One region of the Streptomyces sp. NBC_00289 genome, then DNA from elsewhere that is predicted to be linked to it. Evidence: predicted binding sites of a transcription regulator. Region 1 holds the regulator's gene; the other holds the start of a gene.
What was found. The regulator HspR, encoded in region 1, represses chaperone genes until heat shock. The targets are predictions, from matches to a motif close to TTGAGNNNNNNNNNCTCAA.
Positions count from the first base shown of each region.

Region 2: the regulator HspR is predicted to act here: its motif matches at 3,855-3,873, upstream of lon (endopeptidase La).

Region 1 covers NZ_CP108046.1:4,973,914-4,979,580, forward strand. Annotated here, with positions in the region: gene OG985_RS22525 (alpha-E domain-containing protein) at 1-843, shown strand, start outside; gene OG985_RS22530 (transglutaminase domain-containing protein) at 846-1,712, shown strand; gene OG985_RS22535 (sugar ABC transporter substrate-binding protein) at 1,842-2,948, opposite strand; gene OG985_RS22540 (heat shock protein transcriptional repressor HspR) at 3,255-3,707, opposite strand; gene dnaJ (molecular chaperone DnaJ) at 3,714-4,901, opposite strand; gene grpE (nucleotide exchange factor GrpE) at 4,935-5,588, opposite strand; gene dnaK (molecular chaperone DnaK) at 5,585-5,667, opposite strand, start outside.
Region 2 covers NZ_CP108046.1:3,731,620-3,737,286, reverse strand. Annotated here, with positions in the region: gene OG985_RS16905 (sensor histidine kinase) at 1-1,036, opposite strand, end outside; gene OG985_RS16900 (response regulator transcription factor) at 1,033-1,770, opposite strand; gene OG985_RS16895 (spermidine synthase) at 1,892-2,587, opposite strand; gene OG985_RS16890 (rhomboid-like protein) at 2,812-3,777, shown strand; gene lon (endopeptidase La) at 3,896-5,667, shown strand, end outside.

The DNA of each region.
Region 1 (5,667 bases):
GACGCGTACCTCCACCGCATGCTGGAGGACCCCTGGCGCGACGAGGACGCGGCCTGCCGGTCGCTGTACGCGATCCTCGGCGTCGACGCGGGCGGTACCCGCGTCGACATGCAGCAGGTCCTGGACCAGCTCGCCTTCGACGCCCGCTCCACCTGCTCCATCGAGGGCGCGCTGGGCGCCGCCCGGCTGAACGCGAGAAGCGCCCGCGAGGCGGTGTCCTCGGAGATGTGGGAGTGCCTCAACTCCACCTGGCACGCGCTGGCCGACCAGCGCCTCGCGGCCCGCCGCACCGGCCCCTACGGCTACCTGGAACTCGTCCGGCGCCGCGCGGCCCTGTTCTTCGGCCTCGCCGACTCCACGATGAGCCGCGACGACAGCTGGCGTTTCGTCGTCCTGGGCCGCAGCCTGGAACGGGTGGACATGACCGTACGGCTGCTGTCCGTGCGGGTGCTGGATGCCGCCCACGCGCCCGACTGGCCGACCCTGCTCAGCGCGAGCGGCGCCGACGAGGCGTACGCGCGCGTGTACGGCGGCTTCGGCGACACCCCGCGCGTGGCCGAGTTCCTGCTCCTGGACCGGGACTTCCCGCGCTCCGCGCTGCACGCGCTGACCACCGCCGAGGAGTGCCTCACCGCCCTGGGCCGCCCGCGGCAGGACCCGGCGCGCCGCCCCATCGGCCGGCTGCGCACCCGGCTCGAGTACCTGGACACGCACGCCCTGGAAGAGCAGCTCCCCATCCTGCTCATGGACCTCCAGACCGCCTGCATCGCGTCGGCGGAGGCGGTGGCGGAGCGGTTCTACCCGAACCAGGGGCCCGTCGAGTGGGCCTCGGAAGGAGCGTGAGCATGACCACGCAGACGATGACGCAGGCCACCCGGCGCCTCCGGATCCGGCACCTCACCCGCGTCGCGTACGCGCAGGCGGCCGTCTCCTCGCACAACGAGGTCCGCATGACCCCGCTGACGCTGCCCGGCCAGACCACCCTGGACGCCCGGGTCACCGTCAGCCCGACGGCCACCACCTGGTCGTACTGGGACTACTGGGGCACCCAGGTCACCGGCTTCGACCTGATGGACCCGCACGCCGACCTCACCATCACGGCCTCCAGCCTGGTCGAGACCCACCCGCCGGGCCCGCTCCCCGAACCGCCCGGCTGGGCGGCGGTGGCCGAACGCACCGCGAACTCCCGCCTGTCGGAGTTCGCCGACGCCACCACGCGGACGACGGTGCCCGCGGGGCTCGTCGAGACAGCCCGGGACGCGGTCGCGGGGCTCGACCCGCACGAGACCGCGGTCGCCGTCTCCGCGCTGGTCGCCGACCGGGTGTCCTACCTGCCCGGCACCACCGGCGTGACCACCTCCGCCGCGGAGGCGTGGGAGCTGGGCGCGGGCGTCTGCCAGGACATCGCCCACGTCACCATCGCGCTGCTGCGGGGCCTCGGCCTGCCGACCCGCTATGTCTCCGGCTACCTCCACCCCGAGCGCGAGGCGGAACTGCACCGGCCGGTCGCCGGGCAGAGCCACGCGTGGGTCGAGTACTGGGCGGGCGACTGGTGCGGCTACGACCCCACCAACCGGACCCGGGCCGACGAGTCCCACGTCGTGGTCGGACGCGGCCGCGACTACGACGACGTCACCCCGCACAAGGGCGTCTACCGCGGAGTGGCCGGCGGCCCACCGGAGGTCACGGTGGAGTTCACCCGGGTGGCATGACCGCGGTGACGCACCCGGCGCGGCGGCGCGGCCGGGGTCGTTCGTTCGGATCAGGGCGGATCAGGGAGCGGTGCCAGGGCTCGCGAGCCCGCCTGATCCGAACGATCCGAACGATCCGAACGAGAGGCCCTAGTTCAGGCCGATCGCGGCGCAGGCGCTCTTGTACTTGCTGGTGCAGATGTCGGACACCTTGTAGATGCCGTCCGCGACGACGGTGCTCTTGATGTTGTCCTTGGTCAGGGCGACCACGGGCACGAGCTGCGCGGGGATGGCCTTGTTCGTGGGGCTGTCGACGCTGTCCCGGGCCAGGGCGTCGAACTGGATGTCCTTGCCCTGGACCTTGGCCACGGCCATCTCCGCGGCGGCCTCGGCCTCACCGGGGTACGGCTTGTAGACGCTCATGTACTGCTGGCCGCCGACGATGCGCTGCACCGCCGCGAGTTCCGCGTCCTGGCCGGTGATCGGGGGCAGCTTGCTGACGCCCGCGGCCTCCAGCGCCTTGATGATGCCGCCGGCCATCGCGTCGTTGGCGGAGTAGACGGCGGCGATGTTGTCCTTGCCGATCTTGTCGATCGCCTCGGTCATGTTCGACTGGGCGGCCTCGGGGCTCCACTTGTCGGTGTCGAAGGAGTCGGAGATCGTCACCTTGCCCTCCAGTTCGGAGAGCGCGCCGGTCTTGAACTGCTTGGCGTTGGGGTCGGTCGGCGAGCCGTTCATCATGACGACCTTGTCCGAGGTGTCGGCCTGCGTGCCCAGCGCCTCGATCACGGACCGGCCCTGCACCTCACCGACGAGCTCGTTGTCGAAGGACACGTACGCGTCGATCGGCCCCTCGGCCAGCCGGTCGTAGGCGATGACCGGGATACCCGCGTCCTTCGCCTTCTGCACCCCGTCCGCGATGAGATGCGCGTCGACGGCGTCGAGCAGGATGACGTCGACCTTGTCGTCGACCATCTGCTGCAGCTGGCCCGCCTGCGTGTCCGCGTCGGCACCGGCGTTGGCGTACACGGTCCGGCCCTGCTTCTTGGTGAGGGCGGCGACCTTCGCCTTGATGATCGGGTAGTCGAACTCGGCGTACCGCGTGTTCGTCTTCTCCGGCATCAGGACACCCACGGTGACGTCGTTGCCCTTGGTCGGGCTCGCGTCCGCGCTGTCCCCCGAAACCCCCAGGGCGCCGCACGCGGCCAGCGAAAGGGTCATTGTGGACGCGGCCACGGATATGGCGATACGGCGCATGGGGGTGCTCACTTCTGGTGCCTTCCGGACGTGGACGCAAATTGCGACCCAGATGACTCAAAAGCCAACGCGGACGCGCCCCCCAGCGTCAAGCGAAACTACTTAACGAGATGGCAACGCCACACTCCGCTTTGCATGTGAAGACGTGAGGGATTCGCCTCCGAACAGTTTCACGGACTCTACACCTCGCCGCGGCAACGGGCGTCGGCGATCCGTACAACGAACGGGCACCGGTCTCGCGCCGCACGTGAAGGGGCCCGGGGAGTGCTCCCCGGGCCCCTTCACGCGTGCGTGCCTGCGGACGGGTCAGTCCGACGGCTGCTGTCGCTTGGGTCTCCACACCACCAGCGCGCTGGTCTGCTGGACCTCCTGATACGGGACCAGGTCCCGCCGGTAGGAGGCGTGCACCGCGGCCTCGCGCTGCTGCATCGCGGCCGCCGCGCCGTCCAGGGCGGCTTCCATCTCCGCCACCCGGGACTGGAGGGCGGCGACCTGGTTCTCCAGCTCGATGATCCGCTTGATGCCGGCCAGGTTGACGCCCTCGTCCTGGGACAACTGCTGCACCTGACGGAGCAGTTCGATGTCGCGGGCCGAGTAGCGGCGGCCCCGGCCGGCGGTGCGGTCGGGGGAGACCAGGCCCAGACGGTCGTACTGGCGCAGTGTCTGAGGGTGCAGGCCGGAGAGCTGGGCCGCCACCGAGATGACGTAGACCGGGGTTTCCTCGGTCAGTTCATACGGGTTGCGTCGACGACCGTCCATCTCGCATCAAGCTCCCTTCGCGGCCTGGAACAGCTCCGCCCGCGGGTCCTCACCCGCGGTCGCCTCGCGATACGCCTCCAGCGCGTCACGAGCCTTCCCCGACAGATCCGTCGGAACACTCACCTCCACGGTGACCAACAGGTCGCCGCGCGTGCCGTCCTTGCGGACCGCGCCCTTGCCACGTGCGCGCATGGTGCGGCCGTTGGGCGTGCCCGGCGGCAGCTTCAGCGTGACCGGCGGCCCGCCCAGGGTGGGCACCCTGACCTCGCCGCCGAGGGCCGCCTCCGTGAACGTCACCGGGACGGTGACGGTCAGGTTGTCCTCCCTGCGGCCGAAGACCGGGTGCGTGTCGACGTGCACGACGACGTACAGGTCGCCGGCCGGGCCGCCGCGCTCGCCGGGCGCGCCCTTGCCGCGGAGGCGGATGCGCTGGTTGTCGCTCACCCCCGCCGGGATGCGGACCTGCATGGTCCGGGACGACTTGGCGCGCCCGCTGCCGTGGCAGACCTCGCAGGGGTTCTCCGCCATCAGGCCGCGGCCCTTGCAGTCCGGGCAGGGGTCCGTCAGCGAGAAACCGCCGCCGGAGCCCCGGGCGACCTGGCCGGTGCCGACGCAGGTCGGGCAGACCCGCGGGTTGCCGTTCTTGTCGCCGGTGCCGGAACAGGCCTTGCAGGGCTGCTGACTCGACATGCGCAGCGGGACCGTCGCGCCCTCGATCGCCTCGGTGAAGCTGAGGGTGACCTCGGACTCGATGTCCTGGCCGCGCCGGGGGTTGGTCCGGGTGGTGCCGGTGCCGCCGCGGTTGAACAGGCCCCCGAAGACGTCTCCGAGTCCGCCGCCGAAGCCGCCGGCTCCGCCCTGGGCCCCGCCGCCCTGGGCGCCGCCTCCGAAGAGGTCGCCCAGGTCGAAGTTGAAGGAGCCGCCGCCCGCGCCCGGCCCCGGACGGAAACCGCCGTTGCCGAAGAGGGCGCGGGCCTCGTCGTACTCCTTGCGCTTCTTGGGGTCGCCGAGGATGTCGTTCGCCTCGGAGATCTCCTTGAAGCGCTCCTCGGCCCTGACGTTGCCCTTGTTGGCGTCCGGGTGGAACTCGCGGGCGAGCTTCCGGTACGCCTTCTTGATCTCGGCCTCGGTGGCGTCCTTGGGGACGCCGAGGACCTTGTAGTAGTCCTTCTCGATGAAGTCCTTGGTGCTCATCCCCGACGCCCCTCCTTTCTCATCGCTTCAAGCTCAGCCCTCGTCCGGGCCACCGCTCTCCTTGTCGTCGGCCGCCTCGGTCGCCTCTTCGGCCTTGCCGGCCTGCGCTCCGGGCTGGGGTTCGGCCACGGCCACCCGCGCGGGGCGGATGGTGCGTTCGCCGAACCGGTACCCGGGCTGAAGAATCGCCACGCACGTCGTCTCGGTGACGTCCGGTGCGTAACTGTGCATCAGGGCTTCGTGGATGGTCGGGTCGAAGGGCTCGCCCTCCTTGCCGAACTGCTGAAGTCCCATCTTGGCCGCGACGGTCTCCAGCGACTCGGCGACGGACTTGAACCCGCCGACGAGTTCGCCGTGTTCCCGCGCGCGGCCGATGTCGTCGAGCACCGGCAGGAGTTCGGTCAGGAGGCTCGCGATGGCGATCTCCTTGACCGTGACCCGGTCCCGTTCGACCCGGCGGCGGTAGTTCTGGAACTCGGCCTGGAGCCGCTGGAGGTCGGCGGTGCGCTCGTCGAGTGCTTTCCGCGCCTGGTCCAGCTGGGCCGTCAGGCCGGCGATCTGTGCTGCTGATGAGTCCCCGGCCGGGGCCGCCCCCTCCTTGGGGGCGGCCGCGGGCTCGGCGTCGTCAGAGGTGGCGCCGGAAGGGACGTCGGGCTTCTCCTCGAAGCCCGGGGTCTCCTCCGTCACGCGGCACCGTCCTTGCGCTCGTCGTCCACGATCTCGGCGTCGACGACGTCGTCGTCGGCCTTCGGGGCCTCGGCGCCCG
Region 2 (5,667 bases), 1.2 Mb from region 1:
CGATCCGGCCGCCGTGCAGATCCACCGCCCAGCGGGCGATCGCCAGGCCGAGGCCCGTGCCGCCGTCGCTGCCGGGCCCGTGCGGCCGGCTGACGTTGCCGCGGTTGAACCGCTCGAACACACGGCGCCACTCCGACCTCGGGATGCCGGGGCCCTCGTCCAGCACCTCGAGGTCCAGCGACTCGGGCAGCGGCCCGCGCCGCGCCCTGACCGTCACCCGGCCGTGCGCCGGACTGTGCTTGACCGCGTTGTCGATGAGGTTGGCCACGACCTGGTGGATCCGCTCCGGGTCCGCGTGCGCGGTCAGCTCCGGCGGGGACACGTCGAGGTGCAGATGGACGTCCGTACGGGTGTGGTTGCCGGAGCCGGAGGCGATGCCCGCGCGCGCGGAGGCGACCATGTTGGCCTCCTTCAGGACGCCCGACAGGTACGGCCACACCTCGAAGCGACGTTTCTTCAGTGGTACGACGCCGTTGTCCAGCCTGGACAGGTCGAGCAGCGTCTCCACCAGCCGGCCCAGCCGCTCGGTCTGCTTCAGGGCCGTACGCATCGTCTCGGGGTCGGCCTGCTGGACCCCGTCGACGATGTTCTCCAGCACCGCGCGCAGGCCCGCGATGGGCGTCCGCAGCTCGTGCGAGACGTTGGCCACCAGCTCCTTGCGCTGGAGCTCCTGCGCCTCCAGCTCGTCGGCCATCACGTTGATCGTCTGGGCCAGGTCGCCCAGCTCGTCGCGCCGGCTCTCACGTACCCGGCGGGTGTAGTCGCCGTGCGAGATGGACCGGGCCACCGTGTTCATCTCGTCCAGCGGCGCGGTGAGCGAATGCGCCACGAACTGCGTGATCAGCAGTGTGGCGATCATCGAGAAGACCGTGATGAAGCGCAGCTCCGTCTTGGTGTGCACCGCGATCACCGACAGCCCCGTGGTGATCAGCACCGAGACGACGACCAGCGCGCCCAGCTTGGTCTTGATCGAGAACGGGCGTACGCCCCCCCAGGGCTCCCCGGGGCTTCTCCGTGGGGCCGGCCCGTCGCTCATGGCGTCGGCGTCTCCAGCGCGTAACCGACACCGTGCACCGTGCGGATCCGCTCGGCGCCGATCTTCCGCCGCAGCGCCTTGATGTGGCTGTCGACGGTCCGGGTACCCGAGGCGTCCGCCCAGTCCCACACCTCGGCGAGCAGCTGCTCACGGGAGAGCACCGCGCGGGGGGTGTTGGCGAGGCACACCAGGAGGTCGAACTCGGTGGGCGTCAGATGCACGTCGTCGCTGCGCACCCGCACCCGGCGCTGCGCGTGGTCGATCTCCAGCTCGCCCAGCCGCAGGATTCCGCTGCGCGGGGTCGAGGCCGCGATCGCGGCCCGCTCCACGCGGCGCAGCAGCACGTGCACCCGTGCGGCCAGCTCACGCATCGAGAACGGCTTGGTCATGTAGTCGTCGGCGCCCACGCCGAGTCCGACCAGCATGTCGGTCTCGTCGTCGCGGGCGGTCAGCATCAGCACCGGCACCGGACGCGCGGCCTGCACACGGCGGCAGACCTCCAGGCCGTCGAAGCCGGGCAGCATGATGTCGAGGATCAGCAGATCGGGCTGCCAGGCCTCGGCCGTGTCGACCGCTGACGGACCGTCGCCCGCCGTTTGCACGAGGAATCCCTCGGCGCGCAGGCGGGTCGCGATGGCGTCCACGATCGTCGGATCGTCCTCCACGACCAGAACCCGGCGCTGAGCGCCGGGGGCCGCCGCCGTACCGTTGTGGGAGGTGTGTGTCTGCTCCATCGCCCGCCCCTGAGTTGCTTTCCGGGATCAGTGGGGTGACCCCTTGTCTGCGCATGACTGCGATTGACGCTTGAATGATCGGCGTCAGGTAGGCAGCGTACGGGGAGTGACCGCGCCTTTGCTATCCAGGTCGGACGGCGAGATGTACGACGTCGGGAACGCCCCGGGCAACCGGGATCTCTTCGGTACGCACCTGTTGGAACCCGGCATTCCGTAGGGATCCTTCAAATTCCGGAGATGGCCGCGCCGACCACACCGCCAACACGCCACCCGGGTTCAACACCCTTGCGCAGCTGGCCAGTCCGTCGACGGAGTAGAGGCTGTCGTTGCCCTCGGTGACCGTCCAGCCGGGCCCGTTGTCGATGTCCAGGCACAGCGCGTCGTACGTGGCGCATGTCTCATTGACGAATGCGACAAGGTCCGTTTCCAGAATCCCGGTGCGCGGGTCGGCGAGGGCGGGCGCCGAGAGCGCGGACAGCGGACCGCCGCGATGCCAGTCGACGATGGCGGGCTCGCGCTCGACGACCGTGATCCGGCCCCACCGCGGGTTCGCCGCCGCGTGTGCGAGCGAGAATCCGACGCCCAGTCCGCCGATCAGCACACTCGGACGGGCCGGGGGCGCCGGCCGCCCGTCCAGGGCGTCGAGCGCCGCGTCCATCAGCAGCCGCTCCGACCGTCCGTCGGAGGTGTCCATCAGGAAGCACCCGTTGGCGATGATCTGCAGCAGCTCGCCGTGGCGCCGCAACACGACCTCGCCGTACGGGCCCTCGCGACGGTCCAGGACTTCGGGGGTGTCGTACGAGTACGAGAGGGGCATCGGCCCATCCTGGCAGTCGGGCGGGGGAGGGGCGGGCGAATTATCCGGAGGGCGGCCTGCCCGGGGTGACGCGTGCGCGCGGGGCTGCTCACGCGCGGGCTGCCCGCCCGCGGATGTTCAGGCGCTTGGGAAGTTCCTGTGAATCGCCCGGTGCGTGGCGCCGGTCATAGACAGTGCCGGTGCGGGGCGCGAAGGGTGGGGTGTGACGGAAGGGGCTCCTCACCGTGGAATCGACCGAGACCGCCGACGCGGCGGCGCCCTTCCCGCCGTCCGGCGCGTGCCCGCCGACGGAGTCCGGGCTCCTGGACGGGGTGCCACGCCAGCGTGGTGCCGCCGCACAGGGCACCGGGTCCGCCGGCTGCGCCGAGTCCGAGGGGTCCGTCGAGTCCGCCCGGGCGGTTGTCACCACCCCGCCCGCGACGGCGAACGCCGGGACGGCCACCGCCCGGGCGGTTCCCCGCCGCTTCCCCCGCCGATGGCGCCTGCTGCCCACGCCGCCCGCGACGGCGAACGCCGGGAGGGCCACCGCCCCGGCGGTTCCCCGCCGCTTCCCCCGCCCGTGGCGCCTGCTGCCCACGCCCGCCTCGACGCCGGTCACCTTCGCCTTCGTGCTCGTCCTCGTCGTCACCTCGGCCGTCACCGCCCACGCCGACCCGGCGCTCGTGCACGCCCTCCACCAGGGGTCCAGCACCGACGTGGCGCACCTCGTGCGGACGCCCGTGCTGGTGCTGTTCGCCAGCGCCCTGTGGGTCGCGGGCGGGATCACCTCGCCGTACGCGCTCGGTCTCGTCCTGGTCCTCACCGCGCTGGAGCGGCGCGTCGGCGGCCCGCGCACGGCCGGCGTGTTCCTTCTCGGCCATGTCCTGGCCACCCTCGCGACCGAGGTGCCCGTGGGCCTCGCCGTCCTGGCCGGCCACCTCCCCGAGAGTTCGCTGCACCGTCTCGACTACGGCGTCAGCTTCGGCGTGGCCGCCGCCACCGGCGCCCTGGCCGGACTCCTCACGCCCTGGCTGCGCTGGCCGCTCCTGGCGGTCTTCGGCGGGGCGCTGGTCCTGGACCTGCTCGCGTTCACGGACCCGATGACGAACTGGGGCCATCTGATCTCGCTGGTGACCGGCATCGCCACCTGGCCGGTGATCCGACGGCACCACCGGACGCGGACCGCGGCCCCTGCGGCGGACCGCAGGTAGGGGGACCGGCTGTGAGCGGCTTGATCGCCCACAGCGAACGCGTGGCCTCCCGGGGAACATTCGTCGATGCGTGTGCATTGAGTCGGCATAGCTCAACTTGAATGCCGAAGGGGAGATCATGGCTTCGACGTCCACACCGCTCACTCTGCCTGTGCTGCCGCTCGACGACGAGGTCGTGCTGCCCGGAATGGTCGTACCGCTCGATCTGAACGACGCCGACGTGCGCGCCGCGGTGGAGGCCGCACAGGTCGCCGCCCGCTCGGAGCCCGGCAAGCCCAGGGTCCTGCTGGTGCCGCGCATCGACGGGTCGTACCCGGGCACCGGTGTGCTCGGCACCGTCGAGCAGGTCGGCCGGCTGGCCGACGGTGACCCCGGCGCGCTCATCCGTGGCCGCGGCCGCGTGAAGATCGGTGCCGGTACGACCGGCCCGGGCAAGGCACTGTGGGTCGAGGGAACGAGGATCGAGGAGAGCGCGCCCGAGCCGCTGCCCGGTCACGTCGCCGACCTCGTGAAGGAGTACAAGGCCCTGGCCACCGCCTGGCTGCGCAAGCGTGGCGCCTGGCAGGTGGTCGACCGGGTGCAGGCCATCGACGACATCTCCACGCTCGCCGACAACTCCGGGTACTCGCCGTTCCTGACCACCGAACAGAAGGTGGAGCTGCTGGAGACCGCCGACCCGGTCGCCCGCCTCAAGCTCGCCACCCAGCAACTCCGCGACCACCTCGCCGAACAGGACGTCGCCGAGACCATCGCCAAGGACGTCCAGGAGGGCGTCGACAAGCAGCAGCGCGAGTTCCTGCTGCGCCGCCAGCTCGAGGCCGTACGCAAGGAACTGCGCGAGATCAACGGCGAGCAGGAGGGCGAGGAGTCGGACGACTACCGCGCCCGTGTCGAGGCCGCCGACCTGCCCGAGAAGGTCCGGGAGGCCGCCCTCAAGGAGGTCGACAAGCTGGAGCGGTCCAGCGACCAGTCGCCCGAGGGCTCCTGGATCCGTACCTGGCTCGACACCGTGCTCGAACTCCCGTGGAACGACCGCACCGAGGACGCGTACGACATCCAGGGTGCCAAGGCGGTCCTGGACGCCGAGCACGCGGGCCTGGAGGACGTGAAGGAGCGCATCACCGAGTACCTGGCCGTGCGCAAGCGCCGCAGCGACCGGGGCCTGGGTGTGATCGGCGGGCGGCGCGGCGGTGCCGTGCTCGCGCTCGTCGGACCGCCCGGCGTCGGCAAGACCAGCCTCGGCGAGTCCGTGGCGCACGCCATGGGCCGCAAGTTCGTCCGGGTCGCCCTCGGCGGCGTCCGCGACGAGGCGGAGATCCGCGGCCACCGCCGTACGTACGTCGGAGCGCTGCCCGGCCGGATCGTCCGGGCGATCAAGGAGGCCGGGTCCATGAACCCGGTGGTCCTGCTGGACGAGATCGACAAGGTGGGCTCGGACTTCCGCGGCGACCCCGCGGCCGCGCTCCTGGAGGTCCTGGACCCGGCCCAGAACCACACCTTCCGGGATCACTACCTGGAGGTCGAGCTGGACCTGTCGGACGTCGTCTTCCTGGCCACCGCCAACGTGCTCGAAGCCATCCCCGAGGCCCTGCTCGACCGTATGGAGCTGGTCCGCCTGGACGGCTACACCGAGGACGAGAAGGTCGTCATCGCCCGGGATCACCTGCTCCCGCGCCAGCTGGAGCGGGCCGGTCTGAACACGGACGAGGTGGTGCTCGACGAGAGCGCCCTGCGCAAGCTCGCCGGCGAGTACACGCGCGAGGCGGGTGTCCGCACCCTGGAGCGGTCGATCGCCCGGCTGCTTCGCAAGGTCGCGGCCCAGCACGAACTGGGCGCGCGGGAGCTGCCGTTCACCATCCGGGACGGCGACCTGCGCGAGCTGATCGGCCG